Regions from separate parts of the Streptomyces odontomachicola genome, predicted to be linked through region 3. Evidence: riboswitches for the same ligand, from Rfam matches in the RefSeq annotation. Region 3 holds a riboswitch; each other region holds the start of a gene.
The links. Region 3 has a riboswitch for cobalamin ahead of ABEE00_RS03620 (ABC transporter substrate-binding protein). Riboswitches for the same ligand answer to the same signal wherever they lie in the genome.

Region 1 (10,133 bases), on a different contig from region 3:
GCCCCGGCTCGTTCGCCTTGGCGTCCACGGTGGCCAGCGCGGTGAGGGAGCGGACCGACAACCCCGCGTCGTCCAGGGTCTGTTCGAGAAGCTCCAGCACCGCGTCGGCGGGGACGCCGCGTACCGCGCCCACCCCTGCGACCAGCGACGGAGGCCGCAGCACGGCCTCGTCGGGGCCGAGCGGCACGACCGCGTCGGTCACCCACAGGGCCGGACCGTCGCAGGAGCCCGCGCTCTCGTCCTCGTCGTGGGCACCCGCCTCAGCGGCGACGTTGGCTGGCAGCCCGACGACCGCGAGCTCCCTCGCCCACCGCGCGTCGGCGCGCAGCGCGACCCGTTCGCCGTCCCGCACGCGGCGTACGAGCGCGTCGACCGCGCCCTCGGCGGGCCAGCCGAGCGCGTCGAGCTGGGGAATTCCCGTACGGGGCAGGGGAGGGGTGGCGGTCAACGGGCCGCCCCCTCACCGGAATCGGCACCCTCGTGAAGCCGTGCACGCCCCGCGAACCGCGCCGCGAGACCGGGCGAGCCCGCCCAGTGGACGTGCAGGTACGAGGCGTGCACCCCGCCCCGTACGAAGCCCTCGACGCGGCGCTGGGGCCGCACCATCCCCCACGCCGGCTCGGGGTCGCCGGCCGCGGGCTCTATCGCGGTGCGGTGGAACTCATGGCCCCTTACACGCGTACCCGCTGCCGCCAGGGAGCTGTCGCCGAGCGCGACGGCCTCCCGGTAGCCGAGCGTGAGGCGCTCGGTCATCCGGGCCGCGGCGTCCAGCACCCCGCACATGGGCCTGCCGTCCAACTCCCGCGCCAGGTAGAGCAGTCCGGCGCACTCGGCGGCCACCGGCGCGCCGGAGGCGGCGAGTCCGGCGACCTCCTTGCGCAGCGGCTCGTTCGCCGACAGCTCGGGCGCGTACATCTCGGGGAAGCCGCCGCCGACGACCAGCCCGGCGGTGTTCCCGGGCAGCGCCTCGTCGCGCAGCGGGTCGAAGGGCACGACCTGGGCGCCCGCCGCGCGCAGCAGCTCGGCGTGCTCCGCGTAGGAGAAGGTGAACGCGGCGCCCCCGGCCACGGCGATCACGGGGCCCGGGCCCTCGGGCACGGGCGCGCTGCCGGAGGCCTCGGCGATCGCCGCCACCGGATCCCACGGCGCCGTGTCCAGCGCCGGCGCCGAACGCGCCAGCGCCATCAGCCCGTCCAGGTCGCAGCCCGCACGCGCGCGCTCCGCCAACTCCCGTACGGAGTCGACCGCTTCGGCGCGGCGCTCGGCCGCTGGCACCAGGCCCAGGTGCCGGGACGGCGTGCTCACCGGCGCGGCCCTGCGCAGCACCCCGAGCACCGGTACCCCGGCGCCCTCCTCCAGCGCCTCGCGCAGCATCGCCTCGTGCCGGTCGGAGGCGACCTTGTTGAGGATCACCCCGGCGACCCGCACCTCCGGGTCCCAGGACGCGAAGCCGTGCACCAGCGCGGCCACCGACCTGGACTGCGAGGAGGCGTCGACGACCAGCACCACGGGCGCGCGCAGCAGCTTCGCCACATGTGCGGTCGAAGACATCTCGCCCTGTCCCGCGGCGCCGTCGTACAGCCCCATCACGCCCTCGACCAGCGCGAGTTCGGCACCGGCCGCGCCGTGTGCGAAGAGCGGGGCGACCATGTCGGGCCCGCACATGTACGGGTCGAGGTTCCGCCCGGGGCGTCCCGTGGCGAGCGCGTGATAGCCGGGGTCGATGTAGTCGGGGCCCACCTTGTGCGGGGACACCGCGACGCCGCGCTCGGCGAAGGCGGCCATCAGCCCGGTGGCCACGGTCGTCTTGCCGCTGCCCGAGGAGGGCGCGGCGATGACCAGGCGGGGGATGTCCGTCACGGGAGAGCCACCTCCGGAGCGCCCGCCGGCACCGGGGCGCTGACCGGCACCAGGAAACCGGCCCTCACCACTCGATGCCCCGCTGGCCCTTCTGCCCCGCGTCCATCGGGTGCTTGACCTTGGTCATCTCGGTGACCAGGTCGGCGGACTCCATGAGCTTCTCGGGCGCGTTCCTGCCGGTGATCACGACGTGCTGGAAGCCGGGGCGCTCGCGCAGCGTCGCGATCACCTCGTCCACGTCGATCCAGCCCCAGTGCATCGGGTATGCGAACTCGTCCAGCACGTACAGCTTGTAGGTCTCGGCCGCCAGGTCGCGCTTGACCTGCTCCCAGCCCTCGCGCGCCGCCTCCTCGTTGGAGAACTGCGCGTCGCGCTGCACCCAGGACCAGCCCTCGCCCATCTTGTTCCAGGTGACGGTGCCGCCCTCGCCGGTGCCGCCGAGCACCCGCAGCGCGCGCTCCTCGCCGACCTTCCACTTGGCCGACTTCACGAACTGGAACACCCCGATCGGCCAGCCCTGGTTCCAGGCGCGCAGCGCCATGCCGAACGCGGCCGTCGACTTCCCCTTGCCGGGGCCCGTGTGCACCGCGACCAGCGGCCTGTTGCGGCGCTGGCGCGTGGTCAGCCCGTCGTCCGGAATCGTCTCCGGCTGTCCCTTCGGCATCAGACGGCCCTCCTCTGGGCGTTGCTGTGTGCGGTGGTCTGTGTGTGGTCGCGGCCGCCCGCCGCGGCCCGGTGCGCGTTCCCCGCCGCCTGCGTGTTCCCGGTGGCCGCGTGGACGAGGTCCGTGACCGCGTCCGCGCGCAGCTCGTCCAGCGTCACGGCCGGGCCGCCCAGGTCGCGGGCCAGCTCGGCCGCGAGGCCGAGGCGCACGGGGCCCGACTCGCAGTCCACCACGACCGAGGCGGTGCCCTCCGAGTTCAGCAGCCGCGCAGCGCGCCGCGAGCGGTCGACCGGGTCGGGCCCTCCGGTGGCGCGCCCGTCGGTGACGGCGACCAGCAGCGGACGGCGCGCGGAGTCCCGCAGCTTCTCCACGCGCAGCACCTCGCGCGCCTTGAGCAGCCCCTCGGACAGCGGCGTACGGCCACCGGTCGGCAGGGTCTCCAGGCGGGCGGCCGCAGCGTCCACGGAGGAGGTCGGCGGCAGCGCCACCTCGGCCCCCGACCTGCGGAAAGTGACAAGACCGACCTTGTCGCGCCGCTGGTACGCGTCGAGCAGCAGTGACAGTACGGCGCCCTTCACCGCGCCCATCCGCTTGCGCGCCGCCATCGAGCCCGAGGCGTCCACCACGAACAGCACGAGGTTGCCCTCGCGGCCCTCCTTGACGGCCTCGCGGAAATCGTCCCTGCGGACCACGAGCCCGGGGCCGCGGCGCCCGCGCGCGTGCTGGTGCGGCGCGGCGGCCTGCATCGTCGCGGGCAGGTGCAGCCTGCCGAGCGAGCCTTGGGGCCGGCGCGAACCCATGGTCCGGCCGTGCGTCGTACGCGCGCGAGACCGGCGTCCCGCGGCGCCCTCGCCCAGGCCCGGCACCGACAGGGTGCGCGCCTTGAACGGTTCGCCCGCGGAGGCCGGGCCCTGCTCGCGGCTCTGCGCGGAGGCGGGGTCGCCCGACTCCTCGCTCTGCTCACCGGAGGCGGGCTGCTGCTGCGGCTCGGAGGACTCTGAGGGCTCCGACTGCTCGGGCACCTGCGGCTGTTGCTGCTGCTCCTGCTGCCCGTCCTGCGGGGACTCGGGCTGCTCGGACTGCTCGGGCGGCCGCCCGTCCTGCGGACCGTCCTGCGGCGGCTGCCCGCCTCCCCCGCCCTCCGGGCCGCCGTCGGGGTCGTCGTCCCCGTCCTCGTCCTGGCCCGCGTCGTCCTCCCCCGCGTTCTGCTCCAGCGTCTCGTCGAGTTTGTCCTCGTCAAGGCCCGGCGAGTCGAAGGGGTTGCGCCGCCTGCGGTGCGGCAGCGCGAGCAGGGCCGCCTGCCGCACGTCCTCCTCCAGGACGTCCGTGCGGCCCGCCCACGCGGCCAGGGTCGCGGCGGTGCGGGCCATCACGATGTCCGCGCGCATGCCGTCCACCTCGAACGCGGCGCAGGTCGCCGCGATCTGCCGGAGCGCCTTGTCGCCGAGCTTCACCCGCGGCAGCAGCTCACGCGCGGCCGCGATCCGTTCGCGCAGCTCCTGCTCGTCGCCGGCCCAGCGCGCCGCGTACCCCTCGGGGTCGTCGTCGTACGCCATCCGCCGCCGTACGACCTCGACGCGCTCGTCCGTGTCGCGGGACGCGGCGACCTCCACGGTCAGGCCGAACCGGTCGAGGAGCTGCGGGCGCAGCTCGCCCTCCTCCGGGTTCATGGTGCCGACCAGCAGGAAGCGCGCCGCGTGCCGCACCGAGACGCCCTCGCGCTCGATGTGCGAGACGCCCATGGCGGCCGCGTCCAGCAGCGAGTCGATGAGGAAGTCCTGGAGGAGGTTGACCTCGTCGACGTACAGGACACCGCGGTGCGCCTCGGCGAGCAGGCCGCTCTCGAACGCCTTCACGCCCTCGGACAGGGCGCGCTCCACGTCCAGCGAGCCGACGAGCCGGTCCTCGGAGGCGCCGACGGGCAGCTCCACGAGCCGCGCGTCCCTGCGCGCGCCGGGCGACTCCTCGTGCGGGCCGTCCGGGCACTGCGGGTCCGGGGCCGCCGGATCACAGGAGAACCGGCACCCGGGTACGACGTCGAGCTGCGGCAGCAGCGAGGCCAGCGACCGCACGGCGGTGCTCTTGGCCGTGCCCTTCTCGCCGCGCACGAGCACGCCGCCGATCGCGGGGTTGACGGCGTTCAGCAGCAGCCCGAGCTGCATGTCCCGCATCCCCACGAGTGCGGTGAACGGGTACGGCGTGCTCATGTGCGGTCCTCCCAAGTCCCGGCGGACGGCGCGTCCCCGGGCGGTACGTGTGCGAACTCGTGGTGCGGGCCGCCGCGTACGACGGCCCTGACCGTCCTGCCGTACGCGGCGGCCCCGTCTCGGTGCCCGCCCCCGTTCACGATGGCTCCCCGGCCCGCGCCGTCGCAGTCGTCGCCTTCGCCGCCGTTTCCGGTGCCACCGGTGTCTCCGGCGCCCCCGGCGGCACGAACGGCAGCCCCGCCGGCGGCCCCTGCTCGATCAGCCGCAGCAGCGCGCCGGTGTCGGCGTGCTCCTCGATCAGGTCGCCGAGCCGGTCGAGCTGCTCCTCGCGGAGCGCGCCGAAGCTGGTGTCCGGCGCCGGCAGGAAGCCGTGGCGGCCCGCCGCGTCCGCGACCCGACGCAGGAAGGCCCGGCGGAAGCCGTCCGACTCCAGCGAACCGTGCCAGTGGGTGCCCCACACCGCGCCGACCCGGCAGCCGTCCACGGCGCGGCCGTGCGCGTCCGCCATGAACGCGTCGTCGCCGCCCAGCACTTCGGCCACCCCGTGGTGGATCTCGTACCCCTCCACATGCCGGCCGAGAGCGGTGCCTGAGGGCCGCGCGAGGGTCTTCTCGCGCGCGAACCGCACCCGCACGGGCAGCAGTCCGAGCCCGTCCACGGTCCCGGCCTTCGACTCGACCTCGTCCTCGATGCGCTCGCCCAGTAGCTGGTAGCCGCCGCAGATGCCCAGCACCGGGCGCTCCTCGGCGGCGCGGCGTGCCAGCGCCTGCGCGAGGCCGCGCTCCCGCAGCCAGTGCAGCGCGCGCACCGTGCCGCGGGTGCCGGGCACCACCACGAGGTCGGCGTCGGCCAGCTCCTCGGGCCTGTCGGTGAAGCGGACGACCACGCCCGGCTCGGCGGCCAGCGCGTCCACGTCCGTGAAGTTGGACATCAGCGGCACCGGCAGCACCGCGACCCGCAGCACGTCGCTGCCGTGCGGGGGCGCCGCGCTGGACTCCCGTACGGTGCCGCGCAGCGACACCCGCAGGCCGTCCTCCTCGTCGATGCCGAGCCCGTGCTGATGCGGAAGCACGCCCAGCGTCTGCCGCCCGGTGAGGTCGCGGAGCTGCGCGAGCCCCGGCTCCAGCAGCGAGACGTCGCCGCGGAACTTGTTCACCAGATAGCCCGCCAGCAGCTCCTGGTCCCCGGCCGACATCAGCGCCGTCGTGCCGAAGAACTGGGCGAACACCCCGCCGCGGTCGATGTCCCCGACGACCACGACGGGGAGGCGTGCGGCCCGGGCCAGGCCCATGTTCACGATGTCGGTGCGCCGCAGGTTGATCTCGGCGGGGCTGCCCGCGCCCTCGCAGATCACCGCGTCGTGGGTGCCGCGCAGCTCCTCCAGGCACCCGTTGACGGTCTCGGCCAACTGCCCCTGCCGCCCGGCGTGGTAGCCGCGCGCACTCAGCTCGCCCACCGGCTTGCCCATCAGCACGACCTGGCTGGTGCGGTCGCCGCCTGGCTTGAGCAGCACGGGGTTCATCAGCGCGCTGGGCTCGGTGCGCGCCGCCGCGGCCTGCATCGCCTGGGCCCGGCCGATCTCGGCGCCGTCGAGTGTGACGAACGAGTTCAGCGACATGTTCTGCGCCTTGAACGGCGCCACCTTGAGGCCCTTGCGCGCCAGCCACCGGCAGATGCCCGCGGTGACCACGCTCTTGCCGGCGTCCGAGGTCGTCCCCGCGACCAGCAGCCCGCCTCCGGTACGGCTCGTGCTCACACCCTCCCCTTCCTGCGCCGCGCGGCCAGGTGCCCCGCGGCGGTGACGGCCAGCGCCAGCGCGCCGACGCGCCGCGAGAGCCGCACGGCCCGCGCGATGTCGCCGGAACGCACAGGGCGCCCGCCGGAGTTCAGCGCGGGACGGTGCTCGGTCCGGCCGCCGTACGAGAGCGTGCCCCCCAAGCGCACGCCCAGTGCCCCCGCGAACGAGGCTTCCACGGGGCCCGCGTTGGGGCTGGGGTGCCGGCCCGCGTCCGCGCGCCAGGCGCGCGCCGCGCCGCGCGGGTCGCCGCCGCCCGCCACCGCGAGCAGCGCCGTGAGCCGGGCGCCCGGCCACCCCGCGACGTCGTCCAGCCGCGCCGCCGCCCAGCCGAACTTCGCGTAACGGGGCGAACGGTGACCCACCATCGCGTCCAGCGTGTTCACGGCACGGAACCCCGCGAGCCCGGGCACACCGCCCAGCGCGCCCCACACCAGGGCGCCCACGACCGCGTCCGAGGTGTTCTCCGCGACCGACTCCACGACGGCTCGCGCGATGCCGTCGGCGTCCAGCGCCTGCGGGTCGCGGCCGCACAGATGGGGCAGCCGCTCGCGCGCGCCGTCCACGTCGCCGCGCTCCAGCGCCTCTCCGATGGCCTTCGCCTCTGCACACAGCGAGGCCCCGCCGACCACGGCCCAGACGGCGGCGGCGGTGAGGGCCGTACGGGGCACGGGCCGCGGCAGTACGCGGGTGAGCAGCGCGGCGGCGGCGACGGTCCCCCCTGCGCACAGCGCGGTGTGCGCGACACCCGCGGCGCGGCGGTCCTGGTAGAGAGCCCGCTCCAGCGCTCCGGCCGCGCGCCCGAACGCGGCGACGGGGTGGGCGCGGCGCGGGTCGCCGACGGCGAGGTCCAGCGCGTAGCCGAGGACGGCGCCGGTCACATGGGCGGCCGCCGTGCGATCCACACTCGGCATGCCGTCAGCGCGCGAAGACGCCACGTACGTGCCCTCGTACGCGCGGAAGATACGGATATGACGCTGTGCCAGGCATGGCGGTGTGTCCTCACTCAGGGTCCTCGCCCTGGCTCGACGTGTCCGGCGGCGAGAGTCTCCTGGCTCCCGGATCGGCGCTCGCTGCGGTGCCTGCGCACCAACCCCCTTGCCTTCCAGCCCGGTTCAGCACCTGGGCCGTGGCCTGTTGATGGGGGAGCGCTCCCCGGTGACAGTGGCGGGACCGCGCCGGATTCTCACCGGCTTCCTCTCCTGCCGCCGCTGGGCAACGTGAAGTCCACCATGCGGGGGAACCCCCGTCAACTTCGCCTTGACCTGGGACGTCGGACTGTGAGCGATACCACCGCGCGGAGTGCGGCGGTTCGGTGAGGGGGAGTGCGGCGGTTCTCCGCGGGGGAGTACGGAGGTCCCGTACGGCAGCAGAAATCCCCCGGGCGCCGGGCCCGGGGGAACGCTGCGACAAGCCGGCGGGCGCCTACTTGCCGCCCGCCGCGATGATCCAGATGCCGAACGCCACCGCGGCCGCGCACACCGCGAAGCACGCCACGGCGCCGGTCCGTGCGAGCGCCGGAGCGCCGCCGCCCTGCCCGCGCGGTGCGGAGGAGCCCACGATGCCGAGCGTGAAGACGCCCACGAGTCCGACCGTCGCCACCAGCGTGACGCCGAAGACCTCGCCGAGTGCGGCCCAGTCGATGTCCATAACCCTGCTTCTTTCTCTCTCGGCCGTCGCGGCCTCAGGAAACGCCGGCCGTGTGCTGCCTGGCCGGAGCGGCAGGACCCTCGGCCCCGACGCCGGCGACGGGCTTGTCCCCGTCCGCCGTCGCCGCCGCTGCAGCGGGCGGCGGGCTGACCGCGCGCACCGCGGCGGTCACCACGCCCTGCGGCTCCCCGGCGTCCTCGGCGGCGGGGGAGACCTGCGCGTCGTTGACGTTGGTGTGGTCGATCGGCTCGCGGCGCGCGGCCGCCCAGATGGCGAGGCAGATCGCCAGGGCCAGCACGCCGACCGTGACCACGCCCCAGGTGCCCTGCTTGGCCAGCAGCGCCGAACCACCGGCCACGAGGCCCGCGGCGGGCAGCGTGAGCGCCCAGCCCACGACCATCCGTCCGGCGGTCGACCAGCGCACCACGCCGCCCTTCTTGCCGAGCCCCGAGCCCATGATCGCGCCGGAGCAGACGTGGGTGGTGGAGAGCGAGAAGCCGATGTGCGAGGAGGCCAGGATGGTGGCCGCCGCACCGGTCTGCGCCGCGAAGCCCTGCGGCGGCTGGATGTCGGTGATGCCCTTGCCCATGGTGCGGATGATGCGCCAGCCGCCCAGGTAGGTGCCGAGCGCGATGGCCAGGCCCGCGGAGGCGATGACCCACAGCGGCGGATCGGCGTCCGGCGCCAGCGCGCCGCCCGCGATCAGTGCCAGGGTGATGACGCCCATGGTCTTCTGCGCGTCGTTGGTGCCGTGGGCCAGCGAGACCAGTCCCGCCGAGGTGATCTGACCGGCGCGGTAGCCCTTCGCGGTCTGCTCCTCGCCCGCCTTGTGCGCCAGCCGGTAGGTCAGCCGGGTCGCCAGCATCGCGGCGATGCCCGCGACCAGCGGGGCCGCTATGGCCGGGATGAGGACCTTCATGACGACGACGTCGCCGTTCACCGCGCCGAATCCGACGGAGGCGATGGTCGCGCCCATCAGGCCGCCCATCAGCGCGTGCGAGGAGCTGGAGGGCAGACCGGCGAGCCAGGTCAGCAGATTCCAGATGATGGCGCCGACGAGAGCGGCGAAGATGACTTCGGGCTTGATGCCCGATTCATTGTCAATGAGCCCCGAGGAGATGGTCTTTGCGACCTCGACGGAGATGAAAGCGCCGACGAGGTTGAGGGCCGCCGACATCGCCACCGCGGTCTTGGGCTTGAGTGCCCCGGTGGAGATGGTGGTGGCCATGGCGTTGGCCGTGTCGTGGAAGCCGTTCGTAAAGTCGAACACCAAGGCCGTGACGATCACGATCCCGATGAGAAGCGTGATGTGTTCCATTCACCCAGGCACAATCAGTTCGAAGGTTAATGACTCGGTGAACGTAGGTACGGCGAGTGAACGGAAGGTGAACTGCGGCGGGCGCCGCGATGTCGCTCCCCGACGCCTGTTGTGTGCTGTGGATCACACGCCTGGAGGCCCCTCGCGACGCCGTGAACTGCCCGGCACATGCCCGGACTTCACCGCCCCGTCCAGGGTGCCCGGAACGGCCATTGGCCAGGGCAACGAGTAGGGTCCGGTCCCGGAGGTAAGGCATATGCAGCTGCAGGACGCCTGGCAGAAGCTGGTGGACACCGCCCGCAGGACCGTCGAGGACGGCCTCGTCGTCGGCACCTCGGGCAACGTCTCGGTGCGCGTCGGCGACACCGTGCTCGTCACCCCGACGGGGGTCCCCTACGACCGGCTGGGCCCCGAGGACCTGTGCGCGGTCGAGCTCGACGGGCGGCCGGCCGACGACGGCCCGCGACCGACCAGCGAGCTGCCGATGCACCTCGCCGTGTACCGCAACACCGACGCGCAGGCCGTGGTGCACACCCACGCCGTGCACGCCACCGCCGTCTCCACTCTCGTCGAGGAGCTGCCGCCGATCCACTACATGGCGGCGGCGCTGGGCGGTCCCGTACGCGTCGCCCCGTACGC
Region 2 (10,133 bases), on a different contig from region 3:
CCGAGACGCCGAGCGAGGCGGCCGCCTCCTGCCCGAAGGTGAAGGCGTCCAGGTGGTGCGCGTACGCCAGGCACACCACCATGACCAGCGCCAACGCGCCCCCGCAGAACGCCACATCGCTCCAGTGCGCGTCGGCGAGCGAGCCGAGCAGCCAGAAGAGGACGCCGCGTGTCTGCTCCGCGTTCGCCGAGGACATCACGATGAACGAGGTCAGCGCGGAGAAGAGCTGCATGCCCGCGACCCCGGCGAGCAGCACCCGCTCGTTGGTCGCGCCGGACGCGTACGCCAGGGCCAGTACGAGGACGAAGGAGACCAGCGCGCCGAGGAAGGCCCCGGCCGGCAGGGTCAGCGCGCCGCCCCCGACCCCGAGCACCGCCACCAGCACCGCGCCGGTCGAGGCGCCCGAGGAGACGCCCAGCACATAGGGGTCGGCCAGCGGGTTGCGGAGCAGCGACTGCATGACCGCGCCGCACACCCCGAGTCCGGCCCCGCAGACGGCGGCGAGCACGGTACGGGGCAGCCGCAGGTCCCACACGATGCCCTCGCGGATGGGGCTGAGCCCGGTGTGCACGTCCCAGCCCGCGTGCCCGGCGACCACGCCCCACACGTCGGTGACGCGGATGTCGGAGGGCCCGATGGTGATGGTCACGGCGACGGACAGCAGGAGGAGCACGAGGCCGCCGCCCCACAGCGCCCAGAGCCCGAGGGGAGCGCGCAGCCGCGCGGCACCCCGAGGCGCAACCGGTGCCTCCCCCTCGGCCGCGCGATCACCCTCGGCCGCGCTGTCCCGCTCGGCGGCCCGCACGCTCAATGGTCCAGCCCGTACTTGCGCAGCCCCGCGGCCACCTTCTCGATGCCCTCGCCCGGCACCCGGATCGAGGGGTTCATCGCGGCGCCGCTCAGGAACACGTACCGCTTCTTCTTCACGGCCGTCATCTTCCGGGTGACCGGATTGGACTCCAGCTTCTTGATCTTCTGCTTCGCCGTCTCCGCCGTCTCCCGCTTCCGGGTCAGGTCGCCGAGGACGATCATGTCGGGGTCGCGGTCGGCGACCTGCTCCCAGTTGATCTGGGGCCACTCCTGCTTGGTGTCGTCGAAGACGTTCTTCGCGCCGACGGCGCGGGTGATGATGCCGGGCGCTCCGCAGCAACCGGCCATATAGGGCGATTCGGAGTTGGCGAACCAGTACATGACGCGCGCGTGCCGCGCGTCCACGCCCTCGGTCGCCCTCTTCCTCCGCTTCTCCAGCTTCGCGATCAGCTTCTCACCGCGCTCCTCGACCCCGAACACCTTGGCCAGATCGCGGATCTCGCCGTACACCGAGCCCAGCTCCAGCGGTTTGGTGCGCGCGCCGTCGCCGCCGCCCGAGGTGTCCTTGTCCTCGCAGTCGGAGGGCGAGACGTACGTGGGCACGCCGAGCTTCTCGAAGTCGCCGCGCCCCGCGACGCCGTCCTTGCCCAGCGTGGCCTGGAAGGTGGCCGAGACGAAGTCCGGCTCCTTGTCCAGCACCCGCTCGAAGGAGGGGTTGTTCTCCGCGAGCCGCGGGATCTTCCTGTTGGCGGCTGCCAGTTCGGGCAGCACCGGGTCGGTCCAGGTCGCCGTACCCGCGATGCGGTCGCCGAGGCCGAGCGAGAGAAGGATCTCGGTGGAGTCCTGGTCGAGCGAGACCGCCTGCGACGGCGGCCGCTTCACGGTCACCTCGCGCCCGCAGTTGCCGATCTTCTTCGGGTATCCGGCGGGGGACGCGCCGCCCGCCTTGTCCGAGCCGCCCGACGCGCCGGATCCCCCGCAGGAGGCCAGCAGGCACATCAGGGCCGTGGCCAGTACGGAGACGTGCAGTGAGCGGCGGTGGCGTGACGCCATGATCCGGTGGTCCCTTTTCCGTCAGGGGCTCATGCGCGGAGCCCGGCGACCCGTCGTGCGGCCAGCAGGTCTTCGGGCTCGGGATCGTGTACGGGCGGAGCGCCTTCCCGGGGTGTACGCGGTCAACGGTGACCGCCCGCCCCAGTGGCCTGTGCTCGCCCAGCTCCCACACCGCTGCGCGTCAGCTCCGGATTTCCACCGGATTCCCTTGTACGGAGCGGCTGGTCAACGGGCCGTTCCGTAACTGAACTGGCGTTCGCAAGCTACCACAGGCCGGACAAGCGGACCGGTGAGCTCCGTCTCGCCGTACGGACCCCATACCGCTGCGCTGGGATGACGCACTAGGCTGCGGCTCGTGGCTGATCTCCAGATTCCCGCTGACATCAAGCCCGCCGACGGTCGATTCGGCTCGGGCCCGTCCAAGGTGCGTACGGAGGCGCTCAGCGCCCTGGCTGCCACCGGAACCTCACTTCTCGGCACGTCCCACCGCCAGCCCCCGGTCAAGAACCTGGTCGGCAAGGTGCGCGAGGGCGTGAAGGAGCTCTTCTCGCTCCCCGAGGGGTACGAGGTGGTGCTCGGAAACGGTGGTTCCACCGCGTTCTGGGACATCGCGACGCACGGGCTCATCGAGTCCAAGTCGCAGCACCTGTCCTTCGGGGAGTTCTCCTCGAAGTTCGCCAAGGCCGCGGAGCTCGCGCCCTGGCTGGACGCCCCGTCCGTGATCAAGTCCGAGCCCGGCACCCACCCGAAGGCGGCAGCCGAGCAGGGCGTCGACGTGTACGCCTTCACCCACAACGAGACCTCGACCGGCGTCGCGATGCCGATCGAGCGGGTCGCGGGCGCGGACGAGAACGCGCTGGTGCTCGTGGACGCGACCTCCGGCGCCGGCGGCCTGCCGGTGGACATCGCGCAGACCGACGTCTACTACTTCGCCCCGCAGAAGTCCTTCGCCTCCGACGGCGGACTGTGGATCGCGGCCTTCTCCCCGGCCGCCATCGAGCGGGCCGAGCGCATCGCGGCCTCGGACCGGCACATCCCGGCGTTCTTCGACCTGAAGACGGCGATCGACAACTCCCGCAAGAACCAGACGTACAACACCCCCGCGCTCTCCACCCTGTTCCTGCTGAACGACCAGCTGGAGTGGCTGAACGGGCAGGGCGGCCTGGACTTCGCCGTGCGCCGCACCGCGACCTCCTCGCGCGCGCTGTACGGCTGGGCCGAGGAGGCCAAGCAGGCCACCCCGTTCGTCACGGACCCGGCGCAGCGTTCGCAGGTCGTCGGCACGATCGACTTCGACGATGATGTCGACGCCGCCGAGATCGCCAAGGTGCTGCGCGCCAACGGCATCGTGGACACCGACCCGTACCGCAAGCTGGGCCGCAACCAGCTCCGCGTGGCGATGTTCCCGGCCGTCGAGCCCTCCGACGTGGAGGCGCTGACCGCCTGCGTCGACTACGTGATCGAGCACCTGTAACGCGGAAGCACCGCACACGACGACGGGCCGGGCGCACGGTGCGCCCGGCCCGTCGCGCGTTCCGCTCACGCGCTCACGCGCTCACGCCGTGCTCACGCGCTCAGCCGCTGGAACTTCCGCACCGCCAGCGGCAGGAACACCGCCGTGATCACCAGCGGCCAGACCACCGCCATCAGCGCCGCGTGCTGCTCGATCCAGCTTTCGCCGAGCGGCAGCGGGTTGCCGTACAGCTCGCGTACCGCGTTGGCGGTGGAGGACACCGGATTCCACATGGCGATCGCGCCCAGCCAGTCCGGCATCGCGGACGGCGGGGTGAACACGCTGGAGATCATCCCGAACGGGAAGGCCACGGCGAAGAGGTTGCCGGCCGCCTCCTGGTTGGGCGTCTTCAGGCCCAGCCACACGCCGATCCAGATCAGCGCGAAGCGCAGCAGGAGCAGCAGCACGAAGGCGTACAGCGTCCCGGCGAGCCCTCCGTCCGAACGCCAGCCCACCACCAGCGCGATGGCCGCCAGCACCGCCAGGTCCAGCGCGGCGTGCAGCACATCGGAGACCCCGCGCCCGGTGACCACGGCCGAGGGCGCCATCGGCAGGGACCTGAAGCGGTCGGTGACGCCGCGCTCCTTGTCGATCACGACGGCCATGGCGGTGTTCATGAAGCCGAAGGCCATGGTCATCGCGAACATGCCGGGCATCGCGAAGTCCTTGTAGTCCACGCCCTCGCCGACCTGCATGGCGCTGCCGAAGACATACACGAACAGCAGCACCGAGACGATCGGGAAACCCAACTGCCAGGCGATCAGCGAGGGCTGTTTGACCAGGTGGGTCAGGTCGCGGCGGACCACCGTCCAGCAGTCGGCCAGCGCCCAGTGGAGCCGCCGCTCGCCGAAGACCGGCGCCGTGTCCGGCATGCCCGTACCCGTACCCGTTCCCGTGCCCGTCTCCGTGTCCAGCGCTTCCGTACTCATGCCGCGACCTCCTCCTCCGCCGCGCGCCCCGTAAGGGTCAGGAAGACCTCGTCCAGCGTGGGCCTGCGCAGCCCGATGTCGTCCACGCCGGTCCCCGACTCGCGCAGCACGCGGGCGACTTCGGCCAGCGCCGCCACCCCGTCGCCCTGCGGCACCGGCGCGTGCACCCGCAGCGTCTCGGCCTCGGTCTCCGGCTCGCCGCCGTCCCTCGCGACCCGGGCCACCGCCTTGACCGCCTGCGGGATCTCGGACGGCTCGCTCACCACCACCTCGATCCGGTCGCCGCCGACGGCGCGCTTGAGCCCGGCCGGGGTGTCCTCGGTGATCCGGCGTCCGCGGTCGATCACCGAGATCCGGTCCGAGAGCTTGTCGGCCTCGTCCAGATAGTGCGTGGTCAGCAGGACCGTGGTGCCCTCGGCCGCCAACGTCCGCACCGCGTCCCACACTTCGCTGCGCCCGCGCGGATCGAGCCCGGTGGTCGGCTCGTCCAGGAACAGCACCTCGGGTGCCAGGATCATGCTCGCCGCCAGGTCGAGGCGGCGCCGCATGCCGCCGCTGAAGTCCTTCGGCTGCCGGTCGGCGGCCTCCGTGAGCCCGAACCGCTCCAGCAGCTCGGCGGCCCGCCGCTTCGCCCGCGCGCCGCCGAGGTGGAAGAGCCTGCCGAACATCTCCAGGTTCTGACGGGCCGTGATGATCTCGTCGACCGCCGCGTTCTGCCCGGTCAGGCCGATGCGCCGGCGCACCTGCCGCGGCTCGGCCGCCACATCGCGCCCGCCGACCAGCGCCCGCCCTCCGTCGGGCCGCACGAGTGTGGCCAGGATCCTCACCGCCGTGGTCTTGCCCGCGCCGTTGGGCCCGAGCAGTCCGTGCACCGTGCCCCGCCGCACGGCGAGGTCGAGCCCGTCCAGCGCGTGCTTGTCCCCGTACGTCTTGCGCAGTCCCTCGGTCAGCACCGAGTGCGTCTCACTCACCGATCCCCCCTGTCCGCCGATGCCGGAGCGCCGCCCCGGCACAAAACTGGGTACGCCGTACTCACTTTAAACAGCGTACGCCCTACGCAGAAACCCGCAAGCGATTTAGGATGAGGCCACGATGAGCACGGAACACGCCGCGGGCGGCGATCTCGCCCACAGCCTCGACCTCCTCTGGGGCGCCGGGAGCAGGGGCGCCCGCGGCCCCAAGCCCGGCCTCTCGCTGGAGCGGATCGTCCGCACGGCGGTGGAGCTCGCCAACGGCGAGGGCCTGCCCGCACTGTCCATGCGCCGGGTCGCTGGCGAACTCGGCGTCGGCACCATGTCGCTCTACCGCTACGTGCCCAACAAGGGCGTGCTCGTCGACCTGATGGTCGACCACGTCAGCTCACCCGGCGAGGACGCGGAGCGGCTCGCGGGCCTGGGCTGGCGCGACGCGCTGGAGTTCATCGCGCTCAGCTCCTGGCGGCTCTACACCGGCAACCCGTGGCTGCTCCAGGTCAACCAGGCCCGCCCGCTCATCGGCCCCGGCTCGGTGCGCGCGCTGGAGGCGGCGCTGGGTCCGCTGGAGGGGCTGGGCCTCAGTGGACGCCAGAAGATGGGCATCCTGAGCACCATCAACCACTACGTGCAGGGCGTGGCACGCACGCAGGTGCTGGCGGGCCAGGCGGCGGAGCAGTCCGGGGTGACGGACGAGGAGTTCTGGTCGGCTCAACTCCCGTACGTGGAGCGGGCGATGGCGGACGGCTCGTACCCGCTCCTCGCCGCGCTCGACGAGGACTCCTTCGCCATGTCCCTCGAGGAGACGCTCCGCTTCGGCCTGCGCCCGCTGCTGGACGGCTTCGAGGCGATGATCGGGGAGGCGGGCGGGGCGGAGGGCTGAGGGGCCGGTTGAGGGCCCTGGAGCCGCCCGCCCGCCCCGCTCAGTCCCGCCGCCCGAAGATCCGCTTCAGCCCCGTCCACACGCCGAGGCCCACCGCGAAGACGACGCCGGCCAGGACGAGGTTGCGCGCGTTGCCGCCGTTCCCGCCGTCGTCCTTCGCACCGTTCTCGTCGCCCTTGTCGCCGCTGTGCTTGCTGTCGTCCGGCGAGGGGCTGCCCTCGTCCGACGACTTCGCGCGCACGCTCTCCGGCAGCATCTTCCCGCTCAACTCCACGGGGTCGACGCTGCTGCCCCGGCCTTCGCTCCCGTACATCAGCGTCCGCCCGTCCGGCGTGAAGGTCACCGACTCGCCCTGCCCCAGCGTCGGTACGGGCTGCGTGCCCAGCGGGGAGGGGCGGCCGTCCTTCCACGCGTACATCTCGCCGTTCATGTAGCCGCGCAGCACCAGCCGCGTCCCGTCGGGCGAGAACGCGCCGTCGGTGGCCCACACTTCGGTGCGCGCGATGCGGCGGAAGACGTTCACGCCGCTGGAGGAGAGCCGGGCCGGACCCTCGTAGATGCCGCCCTTGCCCTCGTTGTTCTTGCTCGCGATGTAGACCCGGCCGGTGCGCGGATGCACCATCAGCGACTCGGCGTCCCGCGGCCCGTCGGCGTACTTCACCGTGTACGTGGTCGGGTCGACGGTCACATCGCGCAGCTCCTTCGGCTCGGGGAAGCTGCGGATCCACACCTCGGGCCAGCGCCCGCCGAAGTTGTCGCCGATGTCGCCCACGTACACCCGGCCGTCGGGCCCGACCGAGATCGCCTCCACGTCGCGGGGATCGACGCCCCGCAGCGTGACCGTCGCGACGGTCTTCCCCGTCTTCCCGTCCACGGCGTAGATGTACGGGCCGTCGTCGGAGTCGTTGTGCGTCCAGTAGACGCCCTTGTGCGCGTGGCTCGCGGCGAGGCCGCTGGACTCGTCGATCCGCCGGTCCTTGAGCGTGAACCGGGACGGGGAGTCGTCCGCGACCGCGGCGGCGGGCGCGAACAGGGTGCCGGCGACGGCGAGCAGCACCACGGCGGAACACCCGGCGAAACGCCCTCGGGGGCGCGACAAGAGAGCCATGTGCCCCAGTTTCCACCAGCCCGGGGTGTGCCCATGCCCGCCGCTCGCCGCCCGGGCCGTCCCCGGCGCGTGCCCGGAGAGCCCCTAGGGGATCCGCGCCGCCTCCGCGATCTGCGCCGCCACCCGCACGTTCGCCGCGTGGCCGCAGCGCACCGCCTCCACGTCCAGCGCGTGCACGGGGACCCCGGAGAGATACAGATCACCGACGAGGTCCAGCAGCTTGTGCCGCGCGGGCTCGTCGGGGAAGCGCACCGGACGCAGGTAGCCGTGCTGCCCGATGACCACCACGGCGTCCTCGTCCAGGCCCCGGCCCAGCTCCAGTTGCCGGGCCGCCGCCATCTCCTCCTCCAGCACGATGGTGCGCGCGGGCGCCACCCCGCTCGCGTACTCCTCCGGCAGCCGCAGGCACACCGTCTGCGCCCCCGGCCACCGCTCGCCGAGGTCGTACGTGCAGCGCCAGTGCCCGGTGCCGGGCGCGACCCTGATGTACGTGGCGCCGTCCCGGAACTCGACGGTGCGGCTCAGCCGGGGCGTGGCGGCGCGGCCCACCCGCTCGGTCCCGCAGTCGGCGAGGGCCGCGGCGAACGCGCCCGCGCTGCCGTCGGCACCGGGGATCTCCGGCGCCGACACGGTGACTTCGGCGTCCGTGACGCCCGCGCCCGCGAGCGCGCTCATGAGGTGCTCGACGGTCGATACGGGGCCGAGCGCGGTGCACCGCCTGGTGCCGCTCACCTGCGAGGGGACCGCGGGCACCCGGTACGGCCCGTGCTGCACGGCGATCCCGTCGCAGCCCGGCGCGACGGTCATCTCGACCGGCTTGCCCGAGTGCAGGCCCACGCCCTCGATCTCCACGGTCCGCGCGACCGTACGGCGGAAGCTCATCGCGCACCCCCGGAGTTCGCTTCGGCCCCGGGCTCCTGCGCCCCGGCCCCCGAGTCCTGCCGCGGCACCGCGGCCTCCGCGCCGCACCGTGCGCACTCCGCACCCTCCCGCGCGTTCTCCACGGCCTGCTCCAACTCCTTGACGCGGCCGAAGAGTTCCTGGAGCCGCGGCAGCAGGGCCTCCGCGCGGAGCTGCTGCGCCACGGGCCGCGAGGGCGTCCCCGCGTAGGTGCCCGACTCCCGCAGGTCGCGGGTGACCAGGCTGCGCGCGCCGACCGTGACGTCCTCGGCGACCGTCACGTGGTCCAGCACCCCGGCGCCGGCCGCCAGCACCGAGCGGTCCCCGAGGACGGAGCTCCCCGCGATCCCCGCCGTCGGGACGATCAGCGCGTGCTCGCCGACCCGCGCGTTGTGGCCGACGTGCCCCAGGTTGCCGATCTTCGCTCCGCCGCCGACCCGGGTCGTCCCGCTGTGCGCCCTGTCCACCGTGGCCAGCGCGCGGATGTCCACGTCGTCCCCGATGCGTACGTCGCCGACCTGCGGCACCCGCTGCCAGCTCCCGTCCTCCCGGGTGAAGCCGAAGCCCTCGGTACCGAGCACGGCGCCGGGGTGTACGGAGCACCGCTCGCCCAGCCGCACGTCCTGGCAGAGCACCGCGTGCGGGTGCAGTTCGCTGTCCGCGCCCACCTCGCAGTCCTCGCCCACATAGCAGAACGCGTGCACGCGTACGCCCTGGCCGAGCACCGCGCCGCGCTCGACCACCGCGTACGGACCGACCGAGGCGCTCGGGTCCACCGTGGCCGCCTCGTGCACGACCGCCGTCGGATGAATTCCGGATTCCAGCGGAATCGGCCGCTCGACGCGGCGCAGCAGCCGCGCGAACACCCGCCGCGGATCGGCCACTTGCACATACGGTTTTTCAGCGCAGGAGAGGTTCTCGGGAAGCAGCACGGCGCCCACTCCGGTGGCCCGCTCCAGATAGCGGGAGTTCTCGCAGAAGGCGATTCCGGCGGGGTCCTGCGCGTCGGCGGGAACGGGGCGCACCGCGAGGTCCTGAGGGCCGACGAGTTTCCCGTCGAATTCCTCCGCCAACTCACCCAGTGTCCACAGCATTCAGGCATCCGCCTTCCGCGCCAGCCGCTCGCGCCTGCCGAAGTCGGCGATGCCGCGCTGGGAGGGCGCCGAGCGGAAGTCGAGCAGCGCGCGCAGCGCGGCGCCGCCCCCGTCCCCGTTCGACGACCCGTTCCGCGCCTCGGCCTCGATGTCGTCCTCGCCGCGCTGCATCGCCATGAACGCCCTGCGCACCGCGCTCTGTTCGGCCGAGGCCACGTCCCGGCGGCGCATCCCGATGAGGTTCACCCGCCAGTGCCGCGCGGGCGAGCCGTCGACCAGGGTGTACGGCAGCACGTCCTGGGTGACCTTGGACAGCGCCCCCACCATCGCCATCCGCCCGATCCGCACATGCTGGTGCACCGCGACGGCGCCGCCGACCACCGCCTGGTCCTCGACCGTCACATGGCCGCCCAGCGCGGTGCCCTGGGAGATGACCGCGCCGTCCCCGACCACGCAGTCGTGCGCGGTGTGGGTGTTGCCCATCAGCAGGCAGCCCTCGCCGACGCGGGTCGGCTCGCCCTCCCTGGTGGACCTGTGCACCGTGGCGCCCTCCCTGATGACCGTGCGGGCCCCCACCACGGCGCGGGTCGGCACCGCGGGGTCGAAGGAGAGGTCCTGCGGGTCGCCGCCCACCACCGCGTGCACCCCCACCCGCACCCCGGGGCCGAGGTCCACGGCGCCGTGCACCACGGCGTGCGCCTCGATGACGGCACCGGCGCCCACCCGCGCGCCCGGCTCGACCACCGCGAACGGACCGACTTGCACCGACTCCGCCAGCTCGGCCTCTGGCGAGACCGAAGCGGCCGGATGAATGAGCACCATGACCACCGTTCCAAAGAATCGGATGCCGGGCCGTGCGTGGCGCCCTGTCT
Region 3 (10,133 bases):
CACGTGGTGCGCAGCGTCGACACCGGAGTGCTCATCGTCGATCCCGCGCTGCACGAGTACGCGGAGGAGCTCCTCGCCCGCGTACACCCGCCGAAGGTGCTGAGCCTCGGGCCGGGCCCGCTCGGCGAGGATCTGCTCGCGCACGCAGCGCGGCACCGGCCCGAGCCGGTGCCGGGGGCGGCGCGGCCCGAGGACGACTGGTGCATACGCCACACCGGCGGGACCACCGGGATACCCAAGGGCGTGCGCATGGCGCACGCGCCGTACAAGGACGTGCTGGCCTTCGGCTCCGTCTTCGCCGGCGAGCCGCCGCGCTTCCTGGCCTGCACGACGCTCGCGCACGTCGCGGGCAACATCGCCGACGCCACCCTGCTCGCGGGCGGCTCCGTGGTGCTGCACGAGGAATTCGACCCCGGCGAGGTGCTTGCCGCCGTCGAGCGGGAGCGGATCACCCATCTCTGGCTGCTGCCGCCGCTGTTGTACCGGCTGCTCGACGAACCTGCTGTGCGCTGGACCGACCTGAGCAGCCTGCAGCGGATCACGTACGGCGGCTGCGGTGCCTCGGCGGCGCGGCTGCGCCAGGCCCACGAGGTGTTCGGTCCCGTGCTGTTCGGCGGCTACGGCCAGTCCGAGGCGGGCCACGTCACCGTGCTCGGCCCCCACGAGCACGGCGACCTGCCGCGCGAGGGCCAGGCCCCGGCCGGGAAGGTGATCCCGGGCGTGGAGGTGGTCGTGCGCGACGAGACGGGCGCCGACCTCCCGCCGGGCGGGACCGGCGAGATCCATGTGCGCTCGGGCCAGGCCATGAGCGGCTACTGGAAGCAGCCCGAGCTCACCGAGGCGGTGCTGCGGGACGGCTGGGTGCGCACCGGCGACGTCGGCTACCTCGACGAGCAGGGCTACCTCTACATCGTCGACCGGCTCAAGGACATGGTCATCGTGGTCGGCGGCCACGTCTACACCAGCGAGCTGGAGGACCTGCTGCTCACCCACCCCGACATCGCCCACTGCGCGGTGTTCGGCGTGCCGGCGGAGAACGGCGCGGAGGAGGTGCACGCGGCCCTCGTCCCGGCGCCGGGGCGGAAGGTCGACCACGAGGTGCTGCGGGAGTTCGTCGCGCGGCACAAGGGCCCGATGTACGCGCCCCGGACGCTCCATCAGCTCGCGGAGATCCCCCTGACCCCCGTGGGCAAGCCCGACAAGAAGCACCTGCGCACGAGCCTGGCGGGCTGAATCCCCGCACGACGGCCGGCTGCCGGGGCCACACCGCGGGGCGAAGTGGCCCCGGCGCGCCCGCCGTTGCTCCGCGGAGCGTCACGCCGCCGCGCGGGTGCGGCGCTACGCCGTTCCGGCCGGTCCCCCGGTGAGATAGCGGGTGATCATGCTGACGAGTTCGTTCTCGAACGCGGCGACGTCCACGGGATCGGGGGCGGCGATGAGGCTGTGCACGGTGAACTGGACCGTGGCGACGACGAGCCGGGCGGCCACGGCGGGGTCGGCCACCCGGACCTCCGGATAGCGGCCGATGAGTTCCCGTACGTAGGCCGTGCGCGCCTGCTCCTGCTGCGCGACCCTCTCCACCAACTCGGGCGAGCGCGGCGCCTGTTCGGCCATGATGCGCAGGAGTCGCGGGTCTTCCAGGTGGTTCTCGACCGCGGTCCTGATGAGAGTGCGGACCGTGTCCTCGAGCGTCCCGGGCGGCTCCGCCTCCTCGCTCCTCCTGATGGCCTCCCCGATGGCCTCCGCCCCGTCGGCGAGGTGCCGGCCGACCAGTTCGGCGAGGATGGCGTCCTTGTTCGGGTAGTACTGGTACAGCGAACCGATCGAGATCCCGGCCTGTTCGGCGATCCGGTTGGTGGTCCCCGCGGCATAGCCGTACTCCGCGAAAACGTGAGCAGCCGCGTCGAGGATGCGCTGCCGGGTGAGCTCGGCGCGCGCCTGGCGCGGCTGTTTGCGCGGCTGGAGCCTGCGGTCGCCTGATGTCACGGGCACCTCCTGGCAGTCCTGGGCAGCGCCTCGAAAGCGAGTAGCGCGGGACCTGAATGATTGCTCACAATACTGCCATGACCTGCGGCGGAGCGGTACGTCCTACCGCCGCCCACGGCATGGCGCCGCGCCGTGCCGCGTACCGCGCCGCCTCCCCGCCCATCGGAAGGAGCCCTCGTGTCGCACACCCGCACCCGCCCGCGGCGCCTGTCGCACGCCGAGGTCCGCGCCCGGCTCGGCGCGCCCGAGCCCGTCGCCGAGGCGAAGATCCTCGACCACGTCGACGCGCACACGCACCGCTTCATCGCGCACTCGCCCTACCTGTCGATGGCGACGGCCGACGCGGCGGGGCGCGCCGACTGCTCCCCGCGCGGGGACTATCCGGGCTTCGTGAAGGTGCTCGACGAGCGCACGCTGGCGATTCCCGACCGGCCCGGCAACAAGCTCGCCGACTCCTTCACCAACCTCGCCGAGAACGACGGGATCGGCCTGCTCTTCCTCGTACCCGGTTCGCGGGAGATGCTGCGGGTCAACGGGCGCGCCTACGCCACCGACGAGCCCGATGTGCTGGCCCGGATGCAGGCCGAGGGCAGGGAGGCGGTGCTCGCGCTCATCGTCGAGGTGGAGCAGGTCTACTTCCACTGCGGCCGCGCGCTGCTGCGCTCGCGGCTGTGGGACCCGGCGAGCCAGGCGCTCGCCGAGGAGCTCCCCACGGTCGGCGAGGTCGTCGCCGACCAGCTCGGGCTCGGCGTCGACCCCGGGGAGCTGGAACGCGGCCTGGAAGACGGCTACCGCAAGCTCTACTGAGGAGGACCGGCGATGCAGCAGACCGTTGTCGACCACATGGCACACGTCGCCGAGGACGTCGTCTCCCTCGTCCTGCGCGGCGCCGAGGGGCCGTTGGCGCCCTGGGAGCCGGGAGCGCACATAGACGTGAGCCTGCCCAACTGGCTCACCCGCCAGTATTCGCTGTGCGGCGATGCGGGCGACCGCTCGCGCTACCGCATCGCGGTGCGCGACGAGCCGCTGAGCCGCGGGGGTTCGGAGTACATCAACCGCTTCCTGCGCACCGGCCGCAGGCTCGGCGTCTCCCTCCCGCGCAACCACTTCCCGCTCCTGCCGGCGCCTGAGTACCTCTTCCTCGCCGGCGGCATCGGCATCACGCCCCTGCTGCCGATGCTGCGCGCGGCGCTCGCCTCCGGCGTCCCGGCGCGACTCGTGTACGTGGGGCGCTCCCTCGCGCACATGCCCTTCGCGGAGGAGCTGCGGGCCGAATTCGGCGCGTACGTACGGGTCGTCGCCACCCGTGAGGAGGGCAGGCCCGACCTGGCCGCGCTGGCGTCCGGCCTCGCGCCCGGCGCGCGGGTGTACTGCTGCGGCCCCGCCTCGCTGCTCGACGCCGCCGAGGCGGTGTTCCCCGCGGAGCGGCTGCACACGGAGCGCTTCCGCGCCGCGCCCAAGGTCTTCGCGCCGCACACCGCGTTCGACGCGGTGTGCGCGCGGTCGGGGCGCACGGTCCGGGTGCCGGAGGACGAGACGCTGCTGCAGGCGCTGGACGGGGCCGGTTACGCGGTGTCGGCCGGCTGCCGCGAAGGGGTGTGCGGCAGTTGCGAACTCGGCGTACTCGACGGCGAGCCCGAGCACCGCGACGACATCGGCGCCCCTGAGGGCCGCATGTACGCGTGCGTCTCGCGGTCCCGCTCCGCGCGCCTCGTCCTCGATCTGTGAGACGTGTGGGACTTAGCGGGCCCTATGCCGGTCCGTGCCGGACGCAGCGCCCCGCCTCGAAGACGGCGACGGTGTCGGCGAGTTCGCTCACGGCGGTCTGGTCGTGGGTGATGAGGAGGAGGGCGGTTCCGGCGGGGGCGAGGAGGTCGGGGAGCGCGGTCAGTACGCGTTCCCTGGCCAGGGCGTCCAGGGCCGAGGTCGCCTCGTCGCAGACCAGCAGCGCGGGGCGGGCCGTCAACGCCCTGACCAGCGCGCAGCGTTGGAGCTGGCCGCCGGAGAGCGTGCCGGGGGTGCGGTGCAGGAGGGGTTCGTCCAGCCCCATGCGGTCCGCGGTCTCGGCCGCCTCGCGCTCCGCCTCCTCCGCGCTCAGCCCCCGCAACAGCCGCCCCGCTGCGGCGAGCTGGCCCAGGAGGGGCCGGTGCGCCTCGAAGGAGTCGGCGCTGTTCTGGTGCACGTACTGAACGATCTTGCGCTGCCCCGCCGTTCGCCGTTCCGCGCGACGTGGGAGGGCGCGCCCTTCGTGGGTGACCCGCCCGGCGGTGGCGGGGGTGAGCCCCGCGAGGGCGCGCCCGAAGGTGGTCTTCCCCGCGCCCGAGACGCCGACGAGCGCGGTCCTGCTGCCGGGCGGGAACGCCATGGTGACCGGGCCCGCGAGCGGGGAGGGGCCGGTACGGCGGCGTACGGCGAGGGCGGTGGCGCTCACACCCTCGGCGCTGGCGCCCCCGGTGGGCTCGGGACCTGTCCTTCCCCTCCCTGCCCGCGTCTCGGCCGCCACCAGCGCACGCGTCAGGGCGTGCGCGCCACCGCCCAGCACCTCCGCGGTCGGCCCCTGTTCCACCACGTGGCCCTGCTCCAGCACCGTCACGGAAACGGCCAACTCCCGCACCAGCGCCAGATCGTGGCTGAGCAACAGCACCCCCGCCCCCGCCTCGGTCAGCGTACCGAGGTTGTCGGCCAACACCCGGACCGTGGCGGGGTCGAGCCCACTGGTCGGCTCATCCAGCACAAGCAGCCGCGCCCCCGTGACCAGCGCCGAGGCCAGCGCGGCCCGCTGCTGCTGCCCACCGGAGAGCTGATGCGGAAGCCGCCGCCGCACAAGGCAGGGCGGAAGCCCGGCAAGCCGCAGCGCCCCTTCGACGGCGGCGTCCCGCTCCGCCCGCGTCACCCCTGCTCCCCTCCCCCGCAGCCCCGCCAGCTCCCGCAGCGCCCCCTCCACCCGGCGTACGGGATCCAGCACCGTCTCCGGGTGTTGGGGCAGATGGGCTGCCGCTCCGGAGCGCAGGGACCGGCGCCGGGCCTCGGGGAGGGACAGGAGCTCGTGGTCCTCCAGCCACACCTCGCCGGTCAGGGACACCCCCGTACGGGAAGCGCCGAGGGCCGCCAGGCCCAGGGTGGTCTTGCCGCTGCCTGAGGGGCCGATGACCGCGGTGACGGCTCCGGCGGGGACGGTGAGGTCGACGCGGGAGAGCAGGGGTACGGGCCTACCGCCGGAGTCGACGGCGTGGGCGGACAGGTCGCGCAGGCTCAGCATGGGCGGGAGGTCTCCCTGAGGCGGGCGAGGGCGCGGTCGACGCCGAGGTTGCCGCCGACGCACAGCGCCATCAGCAGCCCAGCGGGCACGAGCACGGCGTACGGCTGCCCGAACAGCGCGTCGCTGTTGCGCTCGATCAGCACCGACCAGTCGGGCGAGGAGGAGGGCAGGCCCAGGCCGAGGAAGTTGGCCGAGGCCAGCAGGTAGAGGACGATGGAGAAGCGGCTGCCCGCGTCGGTGGCGACGGGAGCGGCCAGTTCGCGGGCCAGGTGGCGCAGGTGGATGTACGCCCAGCCGCGCCCCTGCATGCGCAGCGCCTCGACGGCCGTGCGGCAGCCGGGAGCCAGCGCCGTACCCCGTACCAGCCGGGCGATCGCGGGCACTTGCAGCGCACCGGCGGCCAGCACCAGCCAGTGCCAGGCGCGGTGCCCGGTGGCGGCCAATGTCATCAGGACCAGCAGCCCGGGGAAGGCGAGCAGCACGTCGAGGGTGCGCATGACCGTCTCGTTCAGCAGCCGGCGGGACCCGGAGGCCAGCAGCCCCAGCGGCACGCCCAGCAGATAGCCCACGGCGAGCGCGCCCAGCGAGGTCCCGAGTACGGAGGCTCCCCCGTGCAGCACCAGCGCGAGCACATCGCGCCCGAGCACGTCGGTGCCCAACGGGTGCCCAGCGCCTGGAGGTTGGGAGGGCAGCGCGGCGCCGGCCCCGGACCGCGGCGGATCGGCCGGCCCCGCGAACAGCGGCCCGCACAGCGCGAGCAGCACCGGAACGGCCAACAGCAGCAGCACGAGCCCATCACGGGCCGAGGGACCACGCGCCATGAGGGACTTCACGCCACCCCCTCCCGCCGCGGCGCCAGCCGGTGCGCAGCCAGATCCGCGAAGAGGTTGACCACCACCGCCGTGCCCGCGAACAGCAGCGCGTAGAGCTGGACCTGCGGGGTGTCCCGGTTCTGGACGGCCTGGACGAAGCCCGTGCCCAGGCCCTGGATGCTGAACAGCGATTCGACAAGGAGCGCCCCGCCCAACAGCCCCTCCACACACCGCGCGAACTGCTGCGTGGCGGGCGCCAGCGCGTTGGGCACCACATGGCGCAGCACCACGGCGCGCTCCCGCAGACCGAGCAGCCGCATATGTTCGGCGACGGGCCCGTCGCGGCGCGCGGCGACACCCGCGCGTATCTGCCGTGCCAGGTCGCACAGTTGGCGCGCGGCCAGCACCGCGACGGGCAGCACGAGTACGGCGGGCTGGGCCAGCAGTCCCGCGCCGTCCAGCCCGGCGGCGGTGGCGGGCAGAAGTCCGGCGGCGAGCGAGAGCGAGGCGATCAGCAGCAGACCGAGGACGAATTCCGGTACGGAGTGCAGCAGCACGGCCGCCCCGTTCAGTACGCGGTCCAGCACGCTGCCCTCGCGCAGCCCGCTCACGATCCCCAGCAGCGGGGCGAGCGCGAGCACCACGGCGAGCGCCGGCACGGCCAGCACCAGCGACACGGCGAAGCGGTGGCCCACCTCGGCGCCGGCCGGCATGCCGGTGATGAGGGAGCGGCCCGGGTCACCGGTGCACAGCCCGCCGAGCCAGTCCAGGAAGCGGTGCCACACCGGCTGGTCGAGCCCCAACTGCGCGCGCAGCGCTGCCGCCTGCTCCGGCGTGCCCCGGTCGCCGCGCAGGACGTCGGCGGTGTCGCCGGGCAGCAGCGAGCCCAGCGCGAAGACGGCGACCAGTACCACGAGGCACTGGGCCAGCGCGAGGAGCGTGCGGTGTGCGGCGTACCGGCGCACGTCAGACGAGTTCGACGCGGTCGAACCTGGCCCAGTCGTGCGAGTTGGGCGGCGCGGCCCGCATCCCGCGCACCGCGTCCGCGACACCGTCGTTGGCGTCCGAGAAGGCCCACACGAGCATCCCGGACTTGTCGCGCGCGATGCGCTGCGCGCGGTCGAGCAGCCGCAGCCGTTCCCCCTCGTCCCGTGTCGAACGGGCCTTCCCCAGCAGGTCGTCGAAGCGCTCGTCGGCGAACCCGGTCTGGTTGCGCGCCGCGCCCCCGCGCATCCGCTGCTCCAGGAAGTCCGAGACGGGCAGCGTGGAGGTGCTGCTGAAGGAGGCCACGCCGCGCTTGTCGATCTCGCTGAAGTACGTGGTGGAGGCGAGCGTGCGCACCTTCGGCTCCAGCCCGGTCTCGCGAAGCTGACGCACCATCAGCGTGCAGGCCGCCTCCCATGTGGCGTCCACGGTGCTGGTCTGCAACGTGAAGCCGAGCCCCTTGGCCCCCGCCTTGCGCACCAGGTCACGGGCCCTGCCGACGTCCCGCTTCCGCTGCGGCAGGCGCTCGGGATACCCGCGCAGCCCCTTGCCGAACAGGTCGTCGCCCACTCCCCCGTGCCCGGCCAGCGCGACCCGTACCAGCTCCTCGCGGTCGACGCCGAGCAGCACCGCCTCGACCAGGCGCGGGTCGTCGAAGGGCGCCTTGCCGGTGCGCAGCAGCACGTTCTGCATGGTGGCCTGCGGCGAGGTCAGCACCCGTACGGAGTCCTGCCCCGCCAGCCGCCGTACGGAGGGTCCGCCCAGGTCGTGCGCGAAGTGCACCTGGCCCGAGAGCAGCGCGTTGACCCGCGCCGCCTCCTCGTTGACCGGGACGATCTCCAGCTCGGCGACGCGCGGGGCGCCCGCCCAGTGGCCCTTCCAGCGCCGGAACAGGGCGTTCCCGCCGGGCGTGAAGGAGCCGTAGGTGAAGGGGCCCGATCCGACGGGCCTGCGGAAGTCCTTCGTACCGGCGGGCATGATCTCCGTGCCGGGACCGGCGAAGGCCGTCGGGAAGTCGAAGTTGGGCCTGCGCAGCACGAGCGTGAGGGCACGCTCGCCGTCCGCCCTGCTGGCGTCGAAGTCGATGGCGGAGAGTAGCTGTTGGGAGGGCGAACCGGTCCCGGGGTCGGCCGCCCTGCGGTAGCTGTAGAGCACGTCCTTCGAGGTCACGGGCCGGCCGTCGTGGAACTCCGCCTTGCGCAGACGTATGTGCCAGCGCTTGCCTGACGCGTCGCTCTCCCAGTGCTCGGCGAGCCGGGCGCGCACCGACATGTCGTCCTTGTAGGTGGCCAGGGTGTCGTAGAGGGCCTTGGCTCGTGCCTGGTCCACGAAGTTCGGCGCGACGTGCGGGTCGAGGGTCTCGCGGGAGCCGCCCGCGGCGAAGGCGGCCCGCAGCCGCGCGTCCCCGCCGCCCCCGGACCCGGCTCCGCACCCGGAGAGCAGTCCGGCCGCCGCGAGCGCCGCCGCTCCCGAACCGGCCAGCAGGGCGCGCCTGCCGGGAGCACGCGCCGCGGGCGGTGCCTGGGAGGCGGCCGGCGTGCGGACCTCAGGTGGCGTGTGCGCCGCGGGCGTACGGGGCGTGGCACGGGACGACCCGCGGGCGTGGGCACAGGTGTGGGTACAGGTGTGCAACGCGATCCTTCCCGGGGTGTCCTCGCCCCGTGCGGTGGACCGGCGACGGGTCAGTCTCCTGACTCCCGGATCGACGCTCGCCCCGGCCTTCCCACGCGCTTCCCCGCGTGCGGTGGCCTGCTCTGGGGTCCGCTCCCCGGTCACAGTGGCGGGACCGCGCCGGACTCGCACCGGCTTCCTGATCCCCGTCGCCTTGTGACGCGGTCATTCTGACGTACGCGGGGCAGGGCCGGTCGGGTGGGTGCGCGGATGCGCGCCGCGGGGGCGGGTACGAGGTGTCCTGCACGGTCCTACGACGTACGGGGCCGAGCCCAAGTCCCGTAAGGAGCCCGTGACGTGAACACACCCCTCGACACCGCCCTGCTCGACGCCCTCCTGCGGGCCGCACGCGCCGACGGCGTCGCCAAGCACGTCGTCGGCGCCGTCATCGCGGACCGCGAGGACCGCGTACTGCTGCTGCACCGCACCGCCGACGACTACTTCGGCGGCCTGTGGGAACTGCCCTCGGGCGGCGTGGAGGAGGGCGAATCCCTCACCGAGGCCCTGCACCGGGAGGTCGCCGAGGAGACCGGCCTCGCGCTCGCCGGGATCGGCGCCTATCTGGGCCACTTCGACTACCTGTCCAGGAGCGGCAGGAAGACCCGCCAGTTCAACTTCACCGCCACGGCCCTCCACGAGAAGGCCCCGGTCGAGCTCGCACCCCACGAACACGACGCGCACCGCTGGGCCGACCGTACGCAGCAGGAACAGGTCTCCAGCGCCGTACGGGTCGTGCTGGCCCATTGGCGCGAAGGCGATCATGCGCGGGAGGGCGGACGTACCGTCGAGCCATGAAGCCGAATGCCGACGCGTGCGCGGGCGCGGACACCGATGCCGCGAGGAATCCGGGCTCGGCGGAGACGGTGGTCTACCGCCCCGCCCGGCCGGAGGACGACGAGGCGCTCGCGCGGCTCGACGGGTCCTTCACGACGGATTCCGTGTACGAAGTCGCCGTGACGGGCGAGGGGTTCAGCCTGCGCGAAACCCCGGTGGATCCTCCGCTCCACAAGGTCTTTCCCGAGGAGGAGGACGGCGAGGAGGACGCGGGCAGCTCGGGGTTGCGCCGGAAGGTGGTCGCCGTCGCCGGGGGCGAACCGTGCGGATTCGTGGAGTGCTCCTTCGACGCGTGGAATGCGCGACTGACTATCTGCGACATCGAGGTCGCCCCTGCCTGGAGGGGCAGGGGCGTGGGCCGGACCCTGATGAATCACGCCCTCGATTTCGCGAGGGAATGCGCCGCGGGCCATGTGTGGCTGGAGGTCAGCAATGTCAACGCCCCCGCCATCCGGGCCTATCTGCGGATGGGCTTCGTCTTCTGCGGCCTGGACACCTCGCTCTACGCCGGTACGGAGTCGGCGGGCGAACACGCGCTCTTCATGGCGCGGTGGAGCACCGGGCCGTTGAGTCGCTGAGCACGAATT

Region 1: another riboswitch for cobalamin. It lies ahead of ABEE00_RS32575 (cobalamin biosynthesis protein); the one in region 3 lies ahead of ABEE00_RS03620 (ABC transporter substrate-binding protein).
Region 2: another riboswitch for cobalamin. It lies ahead of ABEE00_RS01205 (ABC transporter substrate-binding protein); the one in region 3 lies ahead of ABEE00_RS03620 (ABC transporter substrate-binding protein).

What each region holds. Positions count from the first base shown of each region.
Region 1 is NZ_JBCFOK010000024.1:46,080-56,212, forward strand. It holds gene cobC (Rv2231c family histidinol phosphate aminotransferase CobC) at 1-202, opposite strand, end outside; gene ABEE00_RS32555 (cobyrinic acid a,c-diamide synthase CobB) at 445-1,860, opposite strand; gene cobO (cob(I)yrinic acid a,c-diamide adenosyltransferase) at 1,925-2,524, opposite strand; gene ABEE00_RS32565 (putative cobaltochelatase) at 2,524-4,731, opposite strand; gene ABEE00_RS32570 (cobyric acid synthase) at 4,868-6,487, opposite strand; gene ABEE00_RS32575 (cobalamin biosynthesis protein) at 6,484-7,440, opposite strand; cobalamin riboswitch at 7,571-7,726, opposite strand; gene ABEE00_RS32580 (hypothetical protein) at 7,952-8,176, opposite strand; gene ABEE00_RS32585 (inorganic phosphate transporter) at 8,211-9,494, opposite strand; gene ABEE00_RS32590 (class II aldolase/adducin family protein) at 9,751-10,133, shown strand, end outside.
Region 2 is NZ_JBCFOK010000001.1:222,851-232,983, reverse strand. It holds gene ABEE00_RS01210 (FecCD family ABC transporter permease) at 1-805, opposite strand, end outside; gene ABEE00_RS01205 (ABC transporter substrate-binding protein) at 808-1,863, opposite strand; cobalamin riboswitch at 1,910-2,112, opposite strand; gene serC (phosphoserine transaminase) at 2,219-3,337, shown strand; gene ABEE00_RS01195 (ABC transporter permease) at 3,430-4,248, opposite strand; gene ABEE00_RS01190 (ATP-binding cassette domain-containing protein) at 4,302-5,276, opposite strand; gene ABEE00_RS01185 (TetR/AcrR family transcriptional regulator) at 5,398-6,159, shown strand; gene ABEE00_RS01180 (hypothetical protein) at 6,200-7,267, opposite strand; gene ABEE00_RS01175 (UDP-3-O-acyl-N-acetylglucosamine deacetylase) at 7,352-8,149, opposite strand; gene lpxD (UDP-3-O-(3-hydroxymyristoyl)glucosamine N-acyltransferase) at 8,146-9,261, opposite strand; gene lpxA (acyl-ACP--UDP-N-acetylglucosamine O-acyltransferase) at 9,262-10,083, opposite strand.
Region 3 is NZ_JBCFOK010000002.1:196,217-206,349, reverse strand. It holds gene ABEE00_RS03655 (AMP-binding protein) at 1-1,233, shown strand, start outside; gene ABEE00_RS03650 (TetR/AcrR family transcriptional regulator) at 1,339-1,986, opposite strand; gene ABEE00_RS03645 (MSMEG_1061 family FMN-dependent PPOX-type flavoprotein) at 2,164-2,793, shown strand; gene ABEE00_RS03640 (PDR/VanB family oxidoreductase) at 2,806-3,714, shown strand; gene ABEE00_RS03635 (ABC transporter ATP-binding protein) at 3,737-5,245, opposite strand; gene ABEE00_RS03630 (ABC transporter permease) at 5,239-6,078, opposite strand; gene ABEE00_RS03625 (ABC transporter permease) at 6,075-7,022, opposite strand; gene ABEE00_RS03620 (ABC transporter substrate-binding protein) at 7,024-8,673, opposite strand; cobalamin riboswitch at 8,711-8,887, opposite strand; gene ABEE00_RS03615 (NUDIX hydrolase) at 9,010-9,507, shown strand; gene ABEE00_RS03610 (GNAT family N-acetyltransferase) at 9,504-10,124, shown strand.